Regions from separate parts of the Mesorhizobium sp. P160927 genome, predicted to be linked through region 1. Evidence: riboswitches for the same ligand, from Rfam matches in the RefSeq annotation. Region 1 holds a riboswitch; each other region holds the start of a gene.
The links. Region 1 has a riboswitch for cobalamin ahead of AC3CB8_RS06090 (aromatic ring-hydroxylating oxygenase subunit alpha). Riboswitches for the same ligand answer to the same signal wherever they lie in the genome.

Region 1 (7,075 bases):
TGAATCGTCCCGCGGGCGAGACATCGTCCGAATCGAGGAACGACACGAGCTCGGTTTCCGGCGTGAGCAGTCTGAGACCAGCGTTGCGGGCCCGCGTCACGCCCATGTTCTCTTGCCGGAAAAGGCGAATGCAGGCGTTCTCGGCCATCATTGAACGCACGGCCTCCGCCGACCCGTCGGTCGAGCCGTCGTCGATCACGATGATGTCGAGATCGGCGGCATCGTGCTGCCGCACGAGCGAGCGCAGCGCCGAGACGACATAGCGCTCGCGATTGTACACAGGCATGATCACGCTGAGCTTCACCGGGCGCCTCGTGTCAGGAAATCCTCGATTGTGCCAGCGATCTCTGCCGGGTCGGTGCCGAGGGACAATCGGAAGCACGGCAGGTGGCGCGCCAATTCGCTGAAGAAGCGAAAGCCGCTTTCGCGCTCGCCCGGCATCTGGGCGATGCCGGACGGCGCCAAGGCAATCATGGCATCCTTGCGCGACATCGGCATAATCGAACTTGCTCCGCCTCCGCTGATATGTGGCACCACCAGCGCGACGATGTCCAGCATGGCGGGCACCGGCCGAGGCGCGACATCATGAATATGGAACGTGTGCTTGCCTTGCCAGTTCAGCGGGCCTTGCGTTAGCCGCTGCCGCAGGCCCAGCCGAGCGAAACCTTCCGTGTCCTGCTTCAACGTCGAAAAAAGGGGGCGCGCGGTCACGCCGTCGGTGAGATCGATCAGCACATAGTCGTCGCCGACACTGTCGAGCCCGTTAAGCAGGCCGGCGACGACGGTGCCGGATTTCCCGGCCCCGCCCGAGCCGGCAAGCAGAATACCCTTGCCGTCGATGCCGAGCGTGCCGGCATGGGTCAGCCGCATGCCGCGCGCGGCATATTCCCAGTGCAGGAAGGCGCGCAGCGGTGCTCCAGGCTCCCAGGGCGGAAAGGCATCGGCCGAGGCCATCAGTTGCACGCCGACGCGGCGGTGCGGATCGTAGACTTGCCAGAAATCCAGGTCGTGGAAATGGTGCCCGCGCAAACCGGCTTCGGCGAGCTGTTTGGCAAAACCGTGCTCGGTGAAATGGGCATCGCCCCAGTGCGCCGGCTCCGGGATGCCGTCAATGCCGGGATGCGCGATGAAGATGCGACCCGTGGACGGTGCCGGCTGATCATGCCCGGCCTCGACAAAAGCATGGTCCAATGCATCGGCAAGCACGCCGTGACCGAGATGCGCGGTCAGTTCAAGCCAGGGCAGGCGAACCTTTCGCATGGTCGGATAGCACGCGGCCGCGCCTTCAGCGGCGGCGATGAGATACCGGGCGTAATCCGGCAAGGTTTCGAGCGTGACGCGCGGCATCAATCGCCTTCCATCACGCTGCGGCCTCCCCGTCAGGAAGCCTGCTTGACCGCCGGCCAGCCGAGAGGCTCCTCGACCTCGTGGATGGGATCAACGACGATCAGGTCGGCGAGGTCGTCGTGAATGCTCACATTGAGCGGCTCGTTCGTGGCGGCAAGCTCGGCAGGCAAATCGCCCGGCAAAGGCCGCGCCGCCGCGTCCAAGCGCACCAGCAAACCCAATTCGAGCAATTGCGATATGAAGTGTTCGAGTTCGGCCTGGCCTATTGTCGAGCCGCCGGCGCTCAGTCCGACCAGGGCCTGGGCGTCCGCGCCGGATGAAAGCGCCTGCCACACCTTGCTGCCGGAATCGGAAAAGCCGAAATATTTGCCATTGGCAAGATTGAGCACCACGGCCTCGCCATCGAAAGATTCGAAAACGATATCCCGGCTCGCTACCGCATAGGCGTGGGAATCATGCGTCATTGTTGCCCCGTCCTGCATTTCCTGCCCGCCAGCAGGACCGCTTCCACCGACAACGCCTGTAAACTTTCAGGTCTTCCTTGGCAAGGTAACCTTTGCCGGCAAGGCGGGACCATTTCCGGGATCAGTCGAAAGCGGGGCGGATCAAGCCTCGATTTCAAGCGGCGACAATGGCTTGGAACAACAGGCCAGGATGAAGCCATCATCGATCTCATGATCGAGGATGCCGCCATTGTGGCTCATCTCGACGCTGCCGGAGACTTTCTTCACCTTGCAAGTTCCGCACAGGCCGAATTCGCAGGCAGCCGGTATTCGCACGCCCGAGGCGCGCGCCGTCTGCAGCACGGTCTGGCCGGCGACACAATCGGCGTCGACATCCGAAAGCGCGAAGCGGATCGGCGTCGCGGCTTCGACGCAAATCGCCCCGCCCTCTTCAGCCGGCGAGGCAAACGGCGCCGGGATTTCCCCCACCGCCGGCGCGGCAAAGCTCTCCTGATGGTACTTTGCCATGTCGAACCCGGCGGCCTCCAGCATGCCGCGCACGGCGCGCATGAAGGGGTCGGGGCCGCAGCAGAAGATTTCGCGTTCGCGGAAATCGGGCGCCAGGAGCGGCAGCCGGATGGCGTCGATGCGGCCCATATGGCCGTACCAGCCCTCGCGGCTCGACCGCTCCTCGATCATGAAGCCGAGCGACAGGCCCGGCATATGGCCGCCGAGCAGTTCGAGTTCCTTGCGAAAGATGATCTCTTCAGGGCGCCGCGCGCAATTGACGAATCCGACATCGGTCCATGGCGCGCAGTCATTCAGCCAGCGCAGCATCGACATCATCGGCGTCACGCCCGAACCGGCCGAGATGAACAGGTATTTCGCCGCCGGGTGGCTGTGCAGCGAAAAGTCGCCGCCCGGTCCATAGGCCTTGACGTGCGAGCCGGGCGTCAGGTGATCGAACATCCAGCGTGTGCCGACGCTGCCCGCCTGCGCCTTCACCGTCACCGCGATCGAGAATGGTCGCGACGGCGATGATGACAGCGTGTAGGTGCGCATCAGCGGGCCGTCCGGTGTCGGCAATTCCAGCGTCAAGAACTGGCCCGGCTTGTAGCGGAACCAGGTCTGGTTGTCCGAGCGGAAGGTGAAGGTCTTGACGTCGGGCGCCTCGTCGCTGACGCCGATCACTTCCAGCACCTGCAGCCTGTCGTTCCACGGCGCCATCTGGTCGAGATGGCGATAGAGGCCAAGATCAGTCATGGCGTTCATCCCTGCATACCTTTTCATTTTGCGCATGTCGTGATCCCAAAACCGATGCACGGTTTGGGCGAGATGCGCTAGGCGACACTGCGCAGAGCGGGCCGGCCGTCTTCGGAAAGCCGTGGGCCGATAAAGCGCGCGTACCAGTCGACGAACTGGATGACGCCGCCCTCGTGCAGCTCCGAATAGGGACCGGGCTCGTAGGCCGGCGACAGGATGCCGAAGGCGTTTTCCTCGACGATGCGGCGGTCCTGGTCGTTGGTCTCGGTCCAGACATGGGTGAGTTCGGGCAGATCATAGTCGACGCCTTCCACCGCATCCTTGTGGACCAGCCATTTGGTCGTCACCGCTGTTTCCGTGGCGCTGACCGGCAGCACGCGGAACGTCACCGCATGATCCACGAGGATATGGTTCCAGGTTGTCGGGTAGTGGTAGTGCATTAGCGTGCCGATCCGGTCGGCCGAGACGCTGTCGGACAGGTTCCTCTTCACGGCCCGCTTGCCGGTCATCGTGTAGCTCTGGGCATCGCGCAGCAGCGGCGCGCGGGTGGCGCGGTATTGTCCGGCCGGGTCGATCCGAAACTTGCTGGGCAGGCCAACAGCTTCGCACTTCGCCCAGTGGGCCAGCATCTCCGGGTCGTTGTCGGCGCCTTGCACGCCAGTCACGGTCGGCGCTTCCGGGAAGGTCTTGCACAGCTCAGGGTGGTTGCCCGCGCAATGGTAGCATTCGCGGTTGTTTTCCCAGACCAGCTTCCAGTTGCCCTTCTCGATGATCGTGCTCTCGAAGGCGATCTTGGCCTCGCTCAGCCGGTGCGGCTGGAGATAGGGCTCGATCATCGCCCGCATCGGCGCGAAGTCGGCGGGCTCCTTGGCCAGGCAGATGAAGACATAGCCGGCGACGCTTTCGCAGGCGACCGGCTTGAGCCCGAACTGGCTCTTGTCGAACCCATCGGCCATCTGGCGGGCGAACAGCAGCCGGCCGTCGAGTTCGTAGGTCCACTGGTGATAGGGACACACCAGCTTGGCGGCCATGCCCTTGTCGGTGTTGCAGACGCGGCTGCCGCGATGGCGGCAGGAATTGTGGAAGGCGTTGATCTTGCCCTGCTGATCGCGCACCAGCACGACCGGATAATCGCCGATCTGCACGGTGATGAAGCTGCCCGGCTTGGGCAACTCGCAATCATGGCCGATGAACAGCCAGTCGCGATACCAGATCAGCTCCATGTCCAGCTTGAAGTAGTCAGGGTCGGTATAGAAGGGCTGTTCCAGCGAAAGGCCCTGTCTGCGGCCGTTCAAAAGCCTCAGCATGTCGTTGCGCGCGTCCATGTCCTGTCCTCATTTTCAAGGACTGAACTGGTGGTGATGGAGGAAGGACTGGGCGCAAGCCGGCGAAAGCCGGACAACACCATCCGCCCCTTGACCGCCCACCGCGATCAGTCGAGTTCTAGCGATCTCGGGCTGGTTTCCGGGCTCTGGAGTGGTCCTCGCGGACCATCGCGACACCTTCCCAGGCTTTCGCCCAGTGGTCTCCCGTTGCGACTTGAACTCCACCACCGTTGCGGGGGCAGCGCCGGAATCTGACCGGCTTCCCAATTCTCCGCTCCGTCGTCACGCAGCGGCACCTGAGATGGCTTGATCTAATCACGACAGGGTTTGCGACATCGGCACGAAAGCGACATCGCATCCATGCGGCGCGACACGCATGCGGGATCGTCCCGGCATGGTTGCCGCAGGGGGAATCGCCTCTTCTCGCCAGGCGCGCGCGGGCACCGTTTTCGACCCTCAGCCGGCCGGAAAAGGGTTAACGGTTTCGAAAAGTGACTATTAGCACAGTCTAAAATCGAACCGAACGGTTCGTTTCTGTTGACGGTGCGTGCAGGACGGTGTGAACGCCCAGCCCTCCGACACAGTTGGTGATCGGGTCGTCATCTTAGTCAACTACTTGATATCGAACAGAAAAATAAGACATGTAGAAGGCGTTGGTACAATTTCAAGTAGCAGAGTCATGGTCCACGCTGAACAACTTCGTGATTGGAAACGGCAAGGGGGCTCTCCCACATCGGGGCGGTCCGAACGACGCGATTTAATCCAAGACACGCCGCTAGACGGACGGGAAAAATACTGGAGTACAAAAATGAAAAAGATCATCCTCACTGCCGCCGCCCTTCTGGCGATTTCCGGCAGCGCCTTCGCTAGTAGCGACCATTATGGTTCGAACGCCGCGACCCCCGCGGCCACTGTCGACAGTTCCTACACCGCTTCGACCAAGAAGTCGGAGCCGGCTGCCCAGACGCCTGTGACGGGCGCCGACCACAACCTCTTCGGCAACAATTAATAACCATCCCCGGCACGCGGCGGGTGAACCTGCCGCGCCGGTGGACCCTACAATTCAGGAGTATTAAAATGAACAAGATCCTCTTTGCTGCCGCCGCCGTTCTGGCTCTCTCAGGCAGCGCTTTCGCCGGCAGCGACAACTATGGCTCCAACGGCGCCAACCAGGCTGCTGCTGCCTCCACCGACAATCCAAACACCGCGTCGATCGGCAAGTCGGCTCCGGCCACCTCGGCGCCTGTCCAGCAGGGCAGCGACCGCAACCTCTTCGGCCATTAATGGCCTCCCACGGCCGGTGGGCTTTTGCCCGCCGGTCCGCGGGACTTCCAAAATTCAGGAGTTACCTAAAATGAACAAGATCCTCATTGCCGCCGCCGCCGTTCTGGCCGTCTCCGGCAGCGCTTTCGCCGGCAGCGACAACTATGGCTCCAACGGCGCCAACCAGCCCACTGCTTCGTCGACTGTCAATGTCGATACGTCGCATACGGGTGCGATCCGCAACAGCGATTCGCCTGTCTACAAGCTGCTCAATTCGACTGGCGACGTGCAGAAGCCGGCCCATCAGGGTGCCGATCGCAATCTCTTCGGCAACAACTAACCAGCCTGTGCAGACAAAAAGAGCGGCGGGACATGCCCGCCGCTGCTTTTGTTTTTTGCGTTACCGGTACGGCCGTCTTCAGGCCGCCTTTGCTTCCGCTTCGTGGAGGGCAAAGGAGCGACCCTCCGCATCGAAGATATGGAGGTCGCCGGCATTGGCGGTCAGCCGCAGCGTCGAGCCGCGCTTGACCTCGACATTGCCCGGCAGCTTGGTCACCAGCGGCAGGTCGGCCCGGCCGATATCGACATAGACCAGCTGGACCTCGCCAAGCTGTTCGAGATAATCGACGCTCCCCTCGAACAGATAATCCGCACCGCTGGCGATCGCGAGATCTTCCGGCCGTACGCCGAAGCTGACCGCCGCTCCCTTTGCCGAACCAGGTGTCGCGATCGGCACCGTCGCCTTTCGGCCGCCGACATGGCTGACGATGGTCGGGTTGCCCGTCTTGTCGACCGTCGCCGGCAGGATGTTCATGGCCGGCGAGCCGATGAACTGGGCGACGAAGAGGTTGCCTGGGTTCTTGTAAAGTTCCATGGGCGTGCCGACCTGCTCGATGTGCCCGTCCTTCAGCACGACGATCCGGTCGGCCAGCGTCATCGCCTCGACTTGGTCGTGCGTGACGTAGATCATGGTCGTGTTGGGCATCGATTCCTTGAGCTTGGCGATCTCGATGCGGGTGGCGACGCGCAATGCGGCGTCAAGGTTCGACAGCGGTTCGTCGAACAGGAACACCTTCGGATTGCGCACGATGGCGCGGCCGATGGCGACGCGCTGCCGCTGGCCGCCCGACATCGCCTTGGGCAGACGGTCCAGATATTTGGTCAGCTGCAGGATCTCGGCGGCTTGCCGAACCCTTTTGTCGATCTCGGCCTTGCTTTCCTTACCGATCTTCATCGAGAAGGCCATGTTGTCGTAGACGGTCATGTGCGGGTAGAGCGCATAGGACTGGAACACCATGGCGATGCCGCGCTTCGAGGGTGGCACGTCGTTGACCACCTGGCCGTCGATCTTGAGTTCACCCGACGTGATTTCCTCGAGCCCCGCGATCGAGCGCAGCAAGGTCGACTTGCCGCAGCCCGACGGGCCGACGAAGA
Region 2 (7,075 bases), 940 kb from region 1:
GAGGCTAGCAATACCCGAAACCTGCCACTTCGCCCGTCGTCTGCGCGAATCAACTGGGGAAGCGGACAGACGCGCAGCATCATGTATTGTCGCCGCCTGAGCGAACGCGCCAAGCAGTCTACTTTGAGAAACGACGTGTGTACGATTTGTTCGACGCGCGGGGCCGGTATGTTCCCAAGCACCAATACTATAGCGTAGTATCACATTTGTATTTCTGCGGATGAGGACACGTGCCGCAGGAAAATTGCACATTTTCGCCGTGTGGCTTATTTCCAAGAGTGTGATCGGTTTGGCACATTCCCGGCCGACATCCGCCAGCCGGCAACTCCCCACACCGTGAGGAAGAGAAGCCTCACGCCTGCACTTTCTGCCGGAGCGCGCGTGCTGCAGCGACCATGTTAATGAGGGCAGGGCGGACCTCCTCCCATTGCCGTGTTTTGAGGCCACAGTCCGGGTTTATCCACAGTTGGCCGTCGGACAGTCGCTCGCGGGCAAGCATGACTAAGTCCCGAATCTCGCCGACTTCCGGGACGCGTGGTGAGTGAATATCATAGACGCCGGGACCGATTTCGTTCGGATATTTGGAGCTCGTGAAGGCGTCCAACAGTTCCATCTTCGAGCGCGACGTCTCAATCGAAATGACATCCGCATCCATTCCAGCGATCGCGTGAATGATCTCGTTGAACTCCGAATAGCACATGTGGGTATGAATTTGAGTCGCGTCCTTTACACCCGTTGAAGCGATCCGGAAACATTCGACAGCCCAGTCGAGATAGACTTTCCAGTCAGATTGGCGCAGTGGCAATCCTTCGCGAAACGCGGCCTCATCGATCTGGACCATCCTTGCGCCGGATCTTTCGAGATCCGTCACCTCGTCGCGGATGGCGAGCGCGATCTGGCGGCAGGCTTCGGAGCGGGGTACGTCGTCGCGAACAAAAGACCAGTTGAGAATGGTGACTGGGCCTGTGAGCATTCCCTTCACGGGCTTTTCCGTAAGCGACTGGGCGAATTGCCACCAGCGCACTGTCATCGGATTGCGCCTCGATACGTCGCCGAAAATGATGGGGGGACGCACGTAGCGCGACCCATAGCTTTGTACCCAGGCATGCTGGGTGAGCGCGAAGCCGGACAACTGCTCGCCGAAATGCTGTACCATGTCGTTTCGCTCGAACTCACCGTGCACCAGCACGTCCAGCCCGATCTCTTCCTGCCACCGAATTGCAGCCTTGATCTCCTTCTTCAGGAACGTCTCATAGTCGACATAGCTCAGCTGGCCTTTCGCATGAGCGGCCCGCGCCTTGCGTACCTGCGACGTCTGCGGGAAGGACCCGATGGTCGTCGTCGGGAACGGCGGCAGCCCGAGTGAGCCGGCTTGGACTCTGGAGCGCTCGGCAAAAGCGCTCTCCCGTCGCTTCGCGCTGTCGTCAATGCTAACGATCCGCCCCTCAACAAGCGGGTCATGGATCCTCGTGGATGTCACGCGCGTGGCGGCAGCCTCGGCAGACGCTTTCAACGCGCCAGCCACCGCATCTCTGCCTTGGGACAGGGCCCGGGCCAGCAACACCAATTCGTCGGTCTTCTGGGCCGCGAAGGCGAGCCACGACCTGATGTCCGCCTCGAGTTCCGTCTCCATGCGCAGGTCGATCGGCACATGCAGCATCGAGCAAGAAGGCGCGATCTCGACGCGGTCCAAGGGCCAGCCGGCGACGATCGGTTTGATGCGGTCGAGAATGGCGGGCAGGTTCGCACGCCAGACGTTGCGGCCATCGATCAAGCCAAGCGAGAGCACCAGATCCTTCGGAGCGAGCCGACCCACCGTTTCCAGCTGCTCGGGAGCGCGCACGAGGTCAATATGCAGCCCGGCCAGGGGCAGAGAAACCGCGGTTTCGAGATTGTCTCCCAGCGACCCGAAATACGTAGCCAGCATGATCTTCAGCTCGGGCGCGGCTTTCGACAGCTGGCCATAGGCGAACTCGAACGCAGCTCGTTCGTTGGAGTTCAGATCGAGGACAAGCGCTGGCTCATCGATCTGCACCCAGTCGGCTCCCGACAGCTTCAGCCTCTGCAGGAGTTGCTCGTAAACGGGCAGCAGCCGCGGTAGGAGCGCGATAGGATCAAACCCTTCGGCAGGCGATTTCGCCAGCTTGAGGAAGGTGATGGGTCCAAGGATGACTGGGCGTGTGTGAATGCCGAGAGCTTTGGCCTCGAGGAAGTAATCGACGGGTCTCGTCGACGAGAGGGCGAACGTCTGATCATCATCCAGTTCCGGCACAATGTAGTGGTAGTTCGTGTCAAACCACTTGGTCATTTCCATCGCGGTTACACCGGGCCCATGCGCCGCCTCCTGGTGACCAGCGTGTGCACAATCCTCCGTCTGACCCTGGTTGCCGCGCCCCATTGCGAAGTAGATGTCAAGTGGGACCTCGCCGCTATTCCAGCCGTAACGGGAGGGAATGGCGCCGACCATGGCTGCGGTGTCAAGCACATGGTCGTAAAGCGAGAAGTCGTTTGACGGGATTTTCGACACGCCGCGATCGCGCTGCTCTTCCCAGCTAGCGGCACGGAGCGCCTTCGACGTCGCAAGAAGGTCGCCAGCGGACGATGTTCCGGACCAGTAGCTTTCAAGCGCGAATTTCAGTTCTCGCCGACGACCGAAGCGCGGCACGCCGAGCGTTGCTACAGGAATTTGCTGAGAGACAGTCATGTCATACCCCGATGGTTGGGGGCGTCGGTGACAAGGAAGGCGCTAGCAGGCCCGGCACGCCCGGGTTGCAGCGGCCACCGAGACACCCCGCCCGTGGACGTAATTCGTCGTGGCAGGTCTCCTGGCTCGCGGGGTCATAGCCTCTACCCGTCTTCCCGAGGGTATTCGCCTCAGTGACATGAGTGGGGTTGGCTCGCCGCTAACAGTTGCGGGGGCAGCGCCGGCATCGCACCGGCTTCCCTCTTAGCTCCGCTGCGGCAGCGCCGCACGCGAGAACCACGACACGCCAGACAATCACAGCAATCCCTTCTCTTGTCAATGGCGCATAACGAAATGTTTATGTGGTTATGTCATGGCGCTTTTACGCTTATCTAACATTGTGAAACATGGAGTCGTCCATTTGCCGGCGCTGCACCGCTGCCCCATTGTCCAACTAATGGAGGCCGTGCGGAGCCACAACAAGACTTTAACCTCAACCTGAAAAGCGCTACCGCTCAAAGGACGCTGGTGATCCGCGAGCGCCGAGCCAAGGGTTGTGTGCGTCAAGTTCTGCAAAATGGGGCGGCCATGATGCTGGTCATGCGGCTTGGCGCAGAGCGAGCTTCTTGTGCTCGCGCAGGTCGTCCATGTTGATGTATCGGTTGGCCTCCATCCAGTTTTCATTGGTCTCGACGGCCAAAGCCCTGACCAGGCGCAGGCAGCTTTCGGTATTGGGGAAGATGCGCACGACATAGGTGCGCCGGCGGATTTCCTCGTTGAGCCGCTCCAGCATGTTGGTGGATTTGAGATGCTTGTGGTGCTGTCTCGGCAGCCTGAAGAAGGTCAGGGTTTGTTCGATGGCATCCTCGGCCCAGCCTGTCAGGCGCGGATAGCGTGCCGACCATTTGGCAAGCCATGCGGCAAGATCAGCCCTGGCCTCTGCGAGATCGCGCCGGTCGTAGAGCCAGCGCAATTCCTGCAGGCAGTCGTCGCCGTGCTTCCTCGGCAGATGATCGAGCGCGTTCCTGAGGAAGTGCACGTAGCAGCGTTGCCAGGCGGCTTCGGGGATCACCTCGCCGATCGCTGCCACCAGGCCGGCGTGATCGTCGGACACGACCAACTCGACGCCCTTGAGGCCGCGCGCCTTGAGGCCGACGAGGAAGTCCCTCCAGGCCGAGCGGCTTTCGCGATTGGCCATCTCCACGGCCAGGATCTGACGCCGGCCGTCCCAGTCGATGCCGACCGCGATCAGCACTGCCTGGCTCATGACGATGCCGGCTTCGCGCACCTTCTCGTAGCGAGCGTCGAGGATGAGGTAGGCAAAGGGCTCCTGAAGCGGTCGTTCGGCAAACGCCTTCAGGCTCTCGTCCAGCCGTTTGTTGATGGCCGAGATCGACGAGGCCGAGAAGGCATGGCCGCACAGTTCTTCCGTGATCGCCTTGACCTTGCGGGTCAACACGCCCTGCACATACATCTCCGCCAGCGTCGCACCAAGGCCCGCTCGGAACGCTGGTAGCGCTCGAACAGCTCGGTGGAGAAGCGCCCGGCACGGTCCTGCGGAACCCGCAGCTCGAGCTTGCCGACGCGCGTCACAAGGTGCGGCCGTAATAGCCCGAGCGATAGCCAAGCCGTTCGGGTGTGCGCTCGCCTTTCGAAGCACCCAGCGCCTCGTCCATCTCGGCCTCAAGCACCTCCTGCATCACCGCACGGAGCACTTCGTGAAGGCCGTCCGGGTTCGAAAGCAAGATGTCTTTGACGGCAGCGCTGGCGGTCTTAACTTCAGTCTTGGTCATGGTGGCGTTCCTTCGCGGGAATCAGGTGACGTGAACAATCACCAGCCTGCCATGACCGCCCCCCTCTCAGCGAATTTGCAGAACTCTCAGCACACTACCGAGCCAACACCTGCGGAAGGTGTGCGGGATGAGCCCCAACCGATTTCGCGGTGCGGTAGGCGTCACGAGTCATTTAAGGCAGCAGGCAAGGAATCACTGTGTCTGTTGACGGGCTACCCAATGCGTATGTTCTCTCGAAAAGGCTTGTTCGGCTTCGTTCACAAAGTCCGAGAAAGCAGCCTCTGAGGCGACTTCCATAACGCGTCCCTGTATGATCCCAATCTCGTGGGCCGTTAAAGTGTATGAAGACGAAAGCTCGTTGAATTTTTTCACTTGGGTCCAACCCACCATTACTCGAAGCGAAGACGATTAACGGCTATATAGGCCAAATCGCCAGGACAGGGTTGGCTATCCGTAGCAAAATAAGTCCGATGGCAATGACGTATGCAGTTATACCAGCGAACATCCAAGCTCGACTCGCTTTTTTGTTTTTGCTCGCCTTAACTGCATACCAAGAGCGTTGCTCACGAATCCGATGGGTATCGTAGAACGATTTTCGTTCATCCAGCGACAGAGCACGCGTCGCCTCCATCGAGACCGTAATCTGGTCGTTGGCGGCTTCATCTGGCGGGATTCGACTTCCAATATGGTGGTTGGCATCAAGGATCGCGAGCAAATAATTTCGGAAACTCCGCCCTTCGAACCGCAACTTTGTCGGCATCGCCGAACGGTTCCGCCCGCATGCAGTAGCGCCAGCATGAGGTCTTAATGGACTCTGCAAGTGCTCGGCCTTTGTACCAGTCTTGCTCAGGCTTCTTTAAACTGCGAGTGATTAAAACTCCCAGCGAAATCAAGAAAACGAAGGCGTATCCAGCAAAGTAAAGGGGCGTTTGACTCAAGTCGAGAGAAAGGATTGCCGCGACCAGGAGCAACATGTACTCAGCTCGAATGAGCCATAGGAACTCACTTTGCGAGCCAGCGGAGAGCTGGCTCGCAGCACGATATAGCGCAGGGTAATCGAACTTTATTGTCAAGGTACAAGACGACGAATTGCTGCGACAATGGAGGCCGAATTCCAAGCGACCATCTCATCAGCATAGTCAATTACGGACTGCGGCGTTCTCTGCTCCCCCCACCGTTTGATTCCTAAAATCGGCTTGCCGAGGGACCTTGCAAACTCCATCTCGAACTGAATCCCTGTGGTTAACATACATCCCGGAGACAATCACCACGCACTGCACGGGTCGGATTTGGCGCCTCATCGCTTCGGCGAGTTCGGCTTTGCTCATACGTGGGAACGCGTCGTCCACGGGGACGGAGTAATTTGTCCACTCGAAGTTCGACGCATCGTTCAAAAACCTTACCGCACGTTCGTACCGCTCACTGTAGCTCCACGCGTGGCTGATAAAGAGCCGATGGTTGTGTAGATATGGCACGACAGCATCCTTTGAAAAGCGCAAGAAATATTAGGTATCGGTCAAATAGCCGCATAAGTCCCGTTTAGCACGTGCCGCGCAGCGGTCAATGCTCGCGGCCTTTTCTTGCCCCTGAAGTATCTTTTGCGGTGGAAATCGATCCCTAGCAGCCGCACCTGACGCCGAGGCGGTTTTGAAAATGGTTCGAGCGCTCCTAAAGACGTGCTACGAAAAAACCGGAACCATGAAGGACGTGGTCAACACTGGGGACTTTTTGTTGACAGCCTACAGTGCCGCATCTCTGTTATTACGGCGCGGGAATTGCCGGGCTGTTGACGCATGCCGGAATCACTCGATAGCGATCGGGGGTATCATTGCGCGTGCGGAGTGACGGTGTCGCCCTTAACTGCGGTTTACGAAATCAACTTAGTTCCCGCCACTCGACCGTCTGCAGCGACTTGAAGAACGGGTTAGCCCTTGGATTCTTTCGGGACGGCCGTAACAACCGGCGGGGTACTATCAACCACGACATGCACTAGCGTGTTTAGTCTCTCACGCACACCTTCATCGAAAAAACAGGTCTCAAGCCCTTTGGTCCCGCTAAAATTCACAAATTCGAGACCCTTGGCATATCTGAAATCGGCATTTAGTAAATTGGCGTTGCGGAAGCTTGCACCTGCTAGCTCGGCATCTTCGAATGGCGGAGCGTACACCTGGGCCCGGTTCTGCGGATCGTCATCTATCACCTCAAACCAATCATCCTCATTCGGCTTGAAGTCCGTCCATTCAAGCGTAGCGCCGTCGAAAGTCGCGTTAACGAGATTTGTTTGAAGAAATCGCAAGTTGGTACCCTTTATGCCGAATAAGGTGCCACCCAGCATGCCTTTTGAGAAAACCACTCCAACGCAATCAGTTGCAGAGAAGTCTACATTGTCGAGTACGGTTCCGAAGTTTGCTAGTCCGCTGATCGAATTCGTATTGAACACCGTGCCGCGCAACTTCGTGATTCTGTTCTGGAAAAACGAGAAGTCACGAAGGGTTATCCCGCGCAGATCAAAGGCGGTCACTCCCAGCTTGGAGAGCCGCCGCAGATTTCCAGCAATTCGCACACGTGCCTCTTCAGTGTCCCAGCGTTTGTAGTCGTC
Region 3 (7,075 bases), 1.8 Mb from region 1:
CGCGCCGAGTTCCTCGGCTGCGGCAACGCAATCCTGCAGCCTTGTGCCGAAGGACAGGAGGGCAACCTTGCTGCCTTCCCGGACGATGCGGCCTTTGCCGATCTCCAGAACCGAGCCGCGCTCGGGCATGTCGACGCCGACGCCGTTGCCGCGCGGATAGCGGAAGGCGATCGGCCCGTCGTCGTAGCTGGCGGCGGTGCGAACCATGTGACGCAATTCCGCCTCGTCGGCCGCGGCCATTACGACAAAGCCCGGCAGGCTTGCCAGGAAGGTGGTATCGAACGCGCCGCAATGGGTGGCACCGTCGGCGCCGACAAAGCCAGCGCGATCGATGGGGAAACGCACCGGCAGTTTCTGGATCGCGACGTCATGGACGACCTGATCATAGGCACGCTGCAGGAAGGTCGAATAGATCGCCGCGAAGGGCTTGTAGCCTTCCGTCGCCAGGCCGGCGGCGAAGGTCACCGCATGCTGTTCGGCAATGCCGACGTCGAAAGTCCTTGACGGAAACACCTCGCCGAACAGGTCGAGGCCGGTGCCGCTCGGCATGGCTGCGGTGACGGCGACGATGCGGTCGTCCTCGCGGCCCTCCTGGATCAGGCTTTCGGCAAACACCTTGGTGTAGGCCGGTGCATTGGCCGGCGCCTTGGCCTGTGCGCCGGTGATGACATCGAATTTGTTGACGCCATGATACTTGTCGGCGGCCGCTTCCGCCGGCGCGTAGCCCTTGCCCTTCTGGGTGACGACATGGATCAGCACCGGACCCTTGCCGTTGTCACGGACATTTTTCAGGACCGGGATGAGATGCTCCAGATTGTGACCGTCAATCGGGCCGATGTGATAGAAGCCGAGTTCCTCGAACAAGGTGCCGCCGGTGACGTAACCGCGCGCATGCTCGACCGCGCGGGTGATGGCTCGATCGGCCCGCTTGCCGAGATAGGAGGTCAGCTTCTTGCCAAAGTCGCGCAGGCCGACATAGGCCTTGCCGGAAGCCAGGCGCGCCAGATAGGCGCTCATGGCGCCGGTTGGCGGGGCGATCGACATATCATTGTCGTTGAGGATGACGATGAGGCGCGCATCGAGCGCGCCGGCATTGTTCATCGCCTCATAAGCCATGCCAGCCGACATGGCGCCGTCGCCGATGACGGAAATGACATTGTTGCGGCCGCCTGAGAGGTCGCGGGCGGCGGCCATGCCGAGGCCGGCCGATATCGATGTCGAGGAATGGGCGGCGCCGAACGGGTCATATTCGCTCTCGGCTCGGCGGGTGAAGCCCGACAAACCGCCTTCCTGGCGCAAGGTGCGGATGCGGTCGCGACGGCCGGTCAGGATCTTGTGCGGATAGGCCTGGTGGCCGACATCCCAGATCAGCCGGTCATCGGGTGTGTTGAAGACATAATGCAGTGCCACCGTCAGTTCGACCACGCCAAGGCCGGCACCGAGATGGCCGCCGGTGCGGGAAACGGCATCGACCAGTTCGGCGCGAAGCTCAAATGCCAGTTGTGGCAAGTCGCTCTCGGCCAGCCTGCGCAGATCGGCCGGGACGCGAACCCTATCGAGAAGCGGCGTATGCGGCGTTGCGTTCACGTTGGGCCCAGACTTTCTGTTCATCTGCGGGATAGGCCGCCGGCAGGCGAAAGTAAATGCGTGTCGCTGACGCGGACGCTCAACCCTTCGATCCGCTCAACCTTCCGGCAGCGGGATGAATTCTTTCTCATCACCAGGAACGATATCGAAGCGGCCGGTCTTCCATTCCTGCTTGGCCTGCTCGATGCGCTCCTTGGACGAGGAAACGAAATTCCACCAGATGTAGCGCTTTGAGCCAAGCGAGGCGCCGCCGAACAGCATGAAATGCGCCCCGGTCGATGACCATATGACGATCTCGTCGCCGGGCCGGAACACCAGCAGCCGTTCCGCCGGAAAGACATCACCCGAAATCGAGACCTCGCCCTCCAGCGTGTAGATGGCGCGCTCCTCGGCATCGGCCGAGATTTTGACGCTGGCGCCGGGCGCCACCCGCAAATCTGCATAGAGTGTTTCGGTATCGGCCCGCACCGGAGACCGCAAGCCCTGGAACTCACCGATGACGACGCGGCCGCTGACGCCTTCGGCGTCGATTTCGGGAAGCCGCAGCGCCGCGGTGTTCTCGAACACCGGTGCCACCTCTTCCTTGCCGTCCGGCAGAGCCAACCAGGTCTGCAGGCCGGAGATCGACATCGGCGCGCCGCGCAATTCCTGCGGCGTGCGCTCGGAGTGGACGATGCCGCGACCAGCCGTCATCAGGTTCACGTCGCCGGGCTCGATGACCATCTCGGTGCCCAGCGAATTGCGATGCCTGATCTTGCCGTCGAACAGATAGGTCACGGTCGACAGGCCGATATGCGGGTGCGGACGGACATCGAGCGCCTGGCCGGCGCGCATGATCGCGGGACCCATTCGATCGAAGAAGATGAACGGCCCGACCAGGCGCCGTTTGGCGGTCGGCAAGGCGCGACGCACCTCGAAACCGCCAATGTCCTTGGCGTTGGGGATGACCATCAGCTCGATCTGGTCGCTGGCGAAGGCATCGCCGGCCTCAGGGTCTTTGCCGGGGAAGAAGCTCATGAACTCTCCTCGTCAGCGGTCAGCGGGCGCGTGGGCATATCAGGCGAACCGGATCGCCGCTTTTGCTTTTAATTTGGCCGCCACCTCTTCGCGATTGCGCGGATGCTGGTGGGTTTCGAGGGATTCGAGCAATTCGCGTGCGGATGCGGCGATGGCTTCGACCGCATGATCGAACGCATGCTGGTTCTTGGCAGAGGGCCGCGTCGTGCCGCTCAGCTTGCGGACAAACTGCAGTGCCGCGTCACGGACTTCGTCGTTAGTTGCCGGCGGATCAAAATTGAACAGGGTCTTGATGTTTCTGCACATCGCTTCCGTATCTCCTCTTGTCCGTTTCAATCGGGACGAACTGTATCCTCAATGATGATCGTGTCCAAAAATCGGTAAGGCTGCTCCGGACTCAGTCCGCGTCGAGCGGCTCGGTTCCAACCGGCTTGCCGTCCCGCGACAGCCTGATCTTCTCGACCTTGTCCTCGGCGGCCTTCAGCAGCCGGTCGCAATGGACCTTCAGCGCCTCGCCCCGCTCGTAAATCCGGATCGACTGGTCGAGCGGCACGTCGCCCCGCTCCAGATCATCGACGATCTTCTCCAGTGCGTCGAGTGCCTGTTCAAAGCTCATCGCCTTGACGTCTTCGTTGATCTCACCGGTCATCATTCATCCTTTCATCAGTCGCCCGACATGGGCGGCGACCGAAAATGCCAATCCCTGCAGATCGTAGCCGCCCTCGAGCAGGCTGACGAGCCGGTTGCCGCCGTGGATTGCGGCGCGCTGCATCAGCTGGCCGGTCGCCCAGTCGAAATCGTCCTCGGTCAGATTGATTTCCGCCAGCGGGTCGCGATGGTGCGCGTCGAAGCCGGCCGAAATGACAATCAGATCCGGCGCGAAATTGTCGAGTGCCGGCAGCACGCGCGACAGGAACGCATCGCGAAACACCTCGCTGCCGGTCCGAGGCGCCAGCGGCGCATTGACGATGTTGCCCGCGCCGGTCTCGCTCTTCGCGCCCGTGCCGGGATAAAGCGGCATCTGGTGCGTCGAGCAATAAAGCACCGAGGGATCGTCCCAAAAAATATCTTGCGTGCCATTGCCGTGATGCACGTCCCAGTCGACGACGGCGACGCGCTCGGCGCCGTGCTTCTTCTGCGCGTAGCGGGCCGCGATTGCCGCCGTGTTGAAGAAGCAGAAGCCCATGGCAGTGGTCTTTTCGGCGTGGTGGCCGGGCGGACGGGCGGCGACGAAGACGTTGTCGGCGCGGCCCGCAAAGACGTCGTCGACGGCGGCATTGGCGGCACCGATCGCCGTAATCACCGCCTGCCAGCTTTTCGGGCTGGCGGTGGTGTCTGCGTCGATGCGGGCAATGCCTTCGTCGGGGATGGCGGCGCGGACACGCGCGACGAAATCGGCGGGATGCGCGTAGAGGATGGTCGCTTCGTCGCCTTGCGGTGCCTCGACGCGGTCAAGCGCGGCAAAAGCTTCGTCGTCGAGCACGCGCTCGATGGCGCGCAGGCGGTCGGGCCGCTCGGGGTGACCGGGCGGGGTGATGTGTTCGAGAAAGATCGGGTGCGTGTAAAGACGGGTGGCCATGCCCCCTATCTAGTGCCCCGGCGCCGTGATGGCCATGCGTTGCGGCTTGATCGCTGGGGAAAATCGAACCTGCGTCCATTCATGTCGCTGCCGGCATTGGAGTCGTCGGCCCTTCGGAGTAAGACTGCCGCTACTGCCTGGTGCCTGCCGGTCTGTTTGTTTTAGCCGCATTCCGCGACGCCAAGTGTTTGCACTTGGCTACAAATGCCCTGGCGGGAGAATCGGGAACACGGTTGAACTCCGTGGCGTGCCCAACGCTGTGAGGGGGACCGCGCCGGTAGATGCCACTGTCGATGACGGGAAGGCACCGGACGCGGGTTGATCCCGAGCCAGAAGACCGGCCTGGCAGGCATCGTCATCCGCATGGTCAGGCGGATGGCATCGATTGCAATCGCAAGGGGACACGCGATGCGGGAAGCCATGACCGCTCAAATGGGCGATGGATTTGACCAGAGTGCGCGCGACGCGGTTTACCGTGCCATGTTTACGCGGCGCGACGTCCGCAGCCATTTTACATCGGAGGCGATCGACGACGAGGTGCTGGCGCGGCTGCTGCTTGCCGCCCACCACGCGCCATCGGTCGGCTTCATGCAACCCTGGAACTTCATCGTCATCCGCGATGCCGCGCGGCGGGCGGAGGTGCGCGACCTGTTCCTGGCCGCGCGAGAACGGGAACTGCCTGAAATAGAGGCGGAACGGCAGGCGCTCTACCGCAAGCTCAAGCTCGAAGGCGTTTGCGAAAGCGCGCTAAACATCTGCATCACCTGCGACCGCGAGCGCTCGAAAGGCTCGCCGCTGGGACGCTGGCACAATCCGGAGATGGATCTCTACAGCACGGTCTGCGCGGTGCAGAATTTCTGGCTGGCCGCGCGTGCCGAGGGCGTTGGGGTCGGCTGGGTCAGCATCATCGAGGCGCAAGCGCTGAAAAGCCTGCTGGCGATTCCCGATCACGTGACGCCGATCGCCTATCTCTGCGTCGGCCGCGTTTCCGAGTTCGCACCGAAGCCGGACCTCGAAACGCATGGCTGGGGCCGGCGGCTGCCGCTGCCCGAGCTGATCATGAGCGAGACTTTTCGCGGGCAAGGCGAAGCGCCGCTCAAATCAGCAGTGGCGCGCCTCGGCACCGTCGCCGGTGCGCCCGCGAGCCCGGCCGATCAGCTCGTCGCGCCGGCCGTGCCCCAGCGCGAACCGCCGAAAGTGGAGAGCGCCTTGTCCTTGAGTTCCCTGAACTTCGACGAAGCTTCGGCCAGCCTGGCGTCCCAGGCGGCATCGGGCACCTGACCCTCGATGGTCTTGAAATAGACCTGCATCAGGCAGGCAATGGCGAAGGGCTCGATGAAGGCCGCCTTGAAAGCCCAGGCAAAGACGATTGCCAGCACGAAAGCCCAGCCGGCGAGCTGCCCGGGCATGACGTAAAGAATAGCGGCTGCCGGAGCGAGCATCAGCAGGAAAATCACGAACGACACGGCCCACATGATGACCGCCAGCCAGACGGCGTTCTTGACCATGGTCTTACCGTTCTGGGCGTAGAGCACGACGCCTTGGCGCGCGGTTTCGAACGGCGAGGACGAATTGATGCGGATGTTGTAGCCAAGAATGATCTCGTCGACATAGGTCAGCGACAGGCGAATCACAGTGTTGAGGAACGAAACCAGTCCGCTCAGGCCAGGAATAGGCAGGAAGGCCGCGATGCCGCCGAGCAGGCCGGTGATGGCGCGGATGGCGCCCTTGACCAATTGGTCGACAACGAAAAGGATGTTGGCCTCGGCAAAACGCTCGGTCACGATCTCTTTTGCGTAGGCGATCTGGTGCTGGCCGTCGGGAACATCATGGCCGTCGATCAGATGCACCATGACGGCTATATGGCCCGCTTTGACGACGTAGAGGATGTATTCGCGGATCCAGTAGACGGCGATCGAGACGATGCCGAAACCGACCACGCCGCCCCACATCGCAAAAGACAATGGTCCGTCGGGATCGGTGGAAATATGGCCGACGCCATAGCCGACGGATGCGCCGGTGCCGGTTGCCATGATGTAGGCCAGCGTGATGCCGAAATAGACGATCATGCGAAAGACAATGAAAGGCCAGGTCCGCATCATGATGGACACCGACCTGCCGATATCAAAATCCCACATGCCCGAATCTCCCCTCAGAGATGGCTGCCGAGGATGCGCTCAAACCGGCTATTGTCAATTGCAGGTGGTGGCGGGACTGCCATGGAGGTTCATCTTGAAAGCGCTTCCGGCTTTTTCAGCAGGCCTTCGAGCAATTGCTTGAACGCGGCCACCACCATTTTCGAGGTCCCTTCGGGATCTGGCGAATTGGCGATCCGCTGCGCAGCCTGGCTGCTCGCCCCATTGATCAGCCGCGCTGCCGACTCCGGATCGACGCCGGGGACGACCACCCCCTCCCCTTGCAGCGCGGTCAGATGATCGGTCATTGAACCGACGCAGGCATTGGCATTCGACCACTGTGCCGGATCGCCCAGCACAGCCGGACCATCCCGGAACATGATGCGCTGGATTTCCGGCTCCAGCGCCATTTCGATATAGGTAGTGCATTCGTCGACGAAATGCTGCCAGCGGGTCGGCGCCCGCGACGCGACCTCATTCACCCGGCCCGCCATTTCCGCGTCGATTTCGGCGATAACCGCCTCAAGCAGCCCCTTCTTGTCGCCGAAGTGATGATAAAGGGCGCCGCGCGTCAGCCCGGCCGACGCGGTGAAATCATCCATCGACGCTTCGGCATAGCCGATGGTGCCGAAAGCCTGGCGCGCCGCGGCAATCAGCTTGGCGCGTGTCTCGGCGATCATCTCCTTGCGCGGTCGATGCATGCTTCCGGCCTTATCTACATACGCGTCGTATGCCAATTGACATACGCGGCGTATGC

Region 2: linked by a shared signal. The riboswitch ahead of metE (5-methyltetrahydropteroyltriglutamate--homocysteine S-methyltransferase) and the one ahead of AC3CB8_RS06090 (aromatic ring-hydroxylating oxygenase subunit alpha) in region 1 are both predicted to bind cobalamin.
Region 3: linked by a shared signal. The riboswitch ahead of bluB (5,6-dimethylbenzimidazole synthase) and the one ahead of AC3CB8_RS06090 (aromatic ring-hydroxylating oxygenase subunit alpha) in region 1 are both predicted to bind cobalamin.

What each region holds. Positions count from the first base shown of each region.
Region 1 is NZ_JBYMDW010000001.1:1,195,351-1,202,425, forward strand. It holds gene AC3CB8_RS06070 (glycosyltransferase family 2 protein) at 1-304, opposite strand, end outside; gene AC3CB8_RS06075 (hypothetical protein) at 301-1,347, opposite strand; gene AC3CB8_RS06080 (PqqD family peptide modification chaperone) at 1,380-1,811, opposite strand; gene AC3CB8_RS06085 (FAD-binding oxidoreductase) at 1,953-3,053, opposite strand; gene AC3CB8_RS06090 (aromatic ring-hydroxylating oxygenase subunit alpha) at 3,131-4,378, opposite strand; cobalamin riboswitch at 4,492-4,693, opposite strand; gene AC3CB8_RS06095 (DUF680 domain-containing protein) at 5,187-5,387, shown strand; gene AC3CB8_RS06100 (DUF680 domain-containing protein) at 5,456-5,662, shown strand; gene AC3CB8_RS06105 (DUF680 domain-containing protein) at 5,733-5,981, shown strand; gene AC3CB8_RS06110 (ABC transporter ATP-binding protein) at 6,060-7,075, opposite strand, start outside.
Region 2 is NZ_JBYMDW010000001.1:2,130,820-2,137,894, forward strand. It holds gene metE (5-methyltetrahydropteroyltriglutamate--homocysteine S-methyltransferase) at 353-2,704, opposite strand; cobalamin riboswitch at 2,799-3,000, opposite strand; partial or broken gene AC3CB8_RS10415 (IS256 family transposase) at 3,282-4,476, opposite strand; gene AC3CB8_RS10420 (SLATT domain-containing protein) at 4,669-4,866, opposite strand; gene AC3CB8_RS10425 (hypothetical protein) at 4,892-5,236, opposite strand; gene AC3CB8_RS10430 (DUF4231 domain-containing protein) at 5,175-5,594, opposite strand; gene AC3CB8_RS10435 (TIR domain-containing protein) at 5,616-5,951, opposite strand; gene AC3CB8_RS10440 (pentapeptide repeat-containing protein) at 6,401-7,075, opposite strand, start outside.
Region 3 is NZ_JBYMDW010000001.1:3,011,835-3,018,909, reverse strand. It holds gene dxs (1-deoxy-D-xylulose-5-phosphate synthase) at 1-1,611, opposite strand, end outside; gene AC3CB8_RS14510 (pirin family protein) at 1,684-2,604, opposite strand; gene AC3CB8_RS14505 (DUF2277 domain-containing protein) at 2,644-2,910, opposite strand; gene AC3CB8_RS14500 (exodeoxyribonuclease VII small subunit) at 3,002-3,253, opposite strand; gene AC3CB8_RS14495 (histone deacetylase family protein) at 3,257-4,183, opposite strand; cobalamin riboswitch at 4,362-4,543, shown strand; partial or broken gene bluB (5,6-dimethylbenzimidazole synthase) at 4,547-5,221, shown strand; gene AC3CB8_RS14485 (hypothetical protein) at 5,338-6,321, opposite strand; gene AC3CB8_RS14480 (TetR/AcrR family transcriptional regulator) at 6,411-7,019, opposite strand.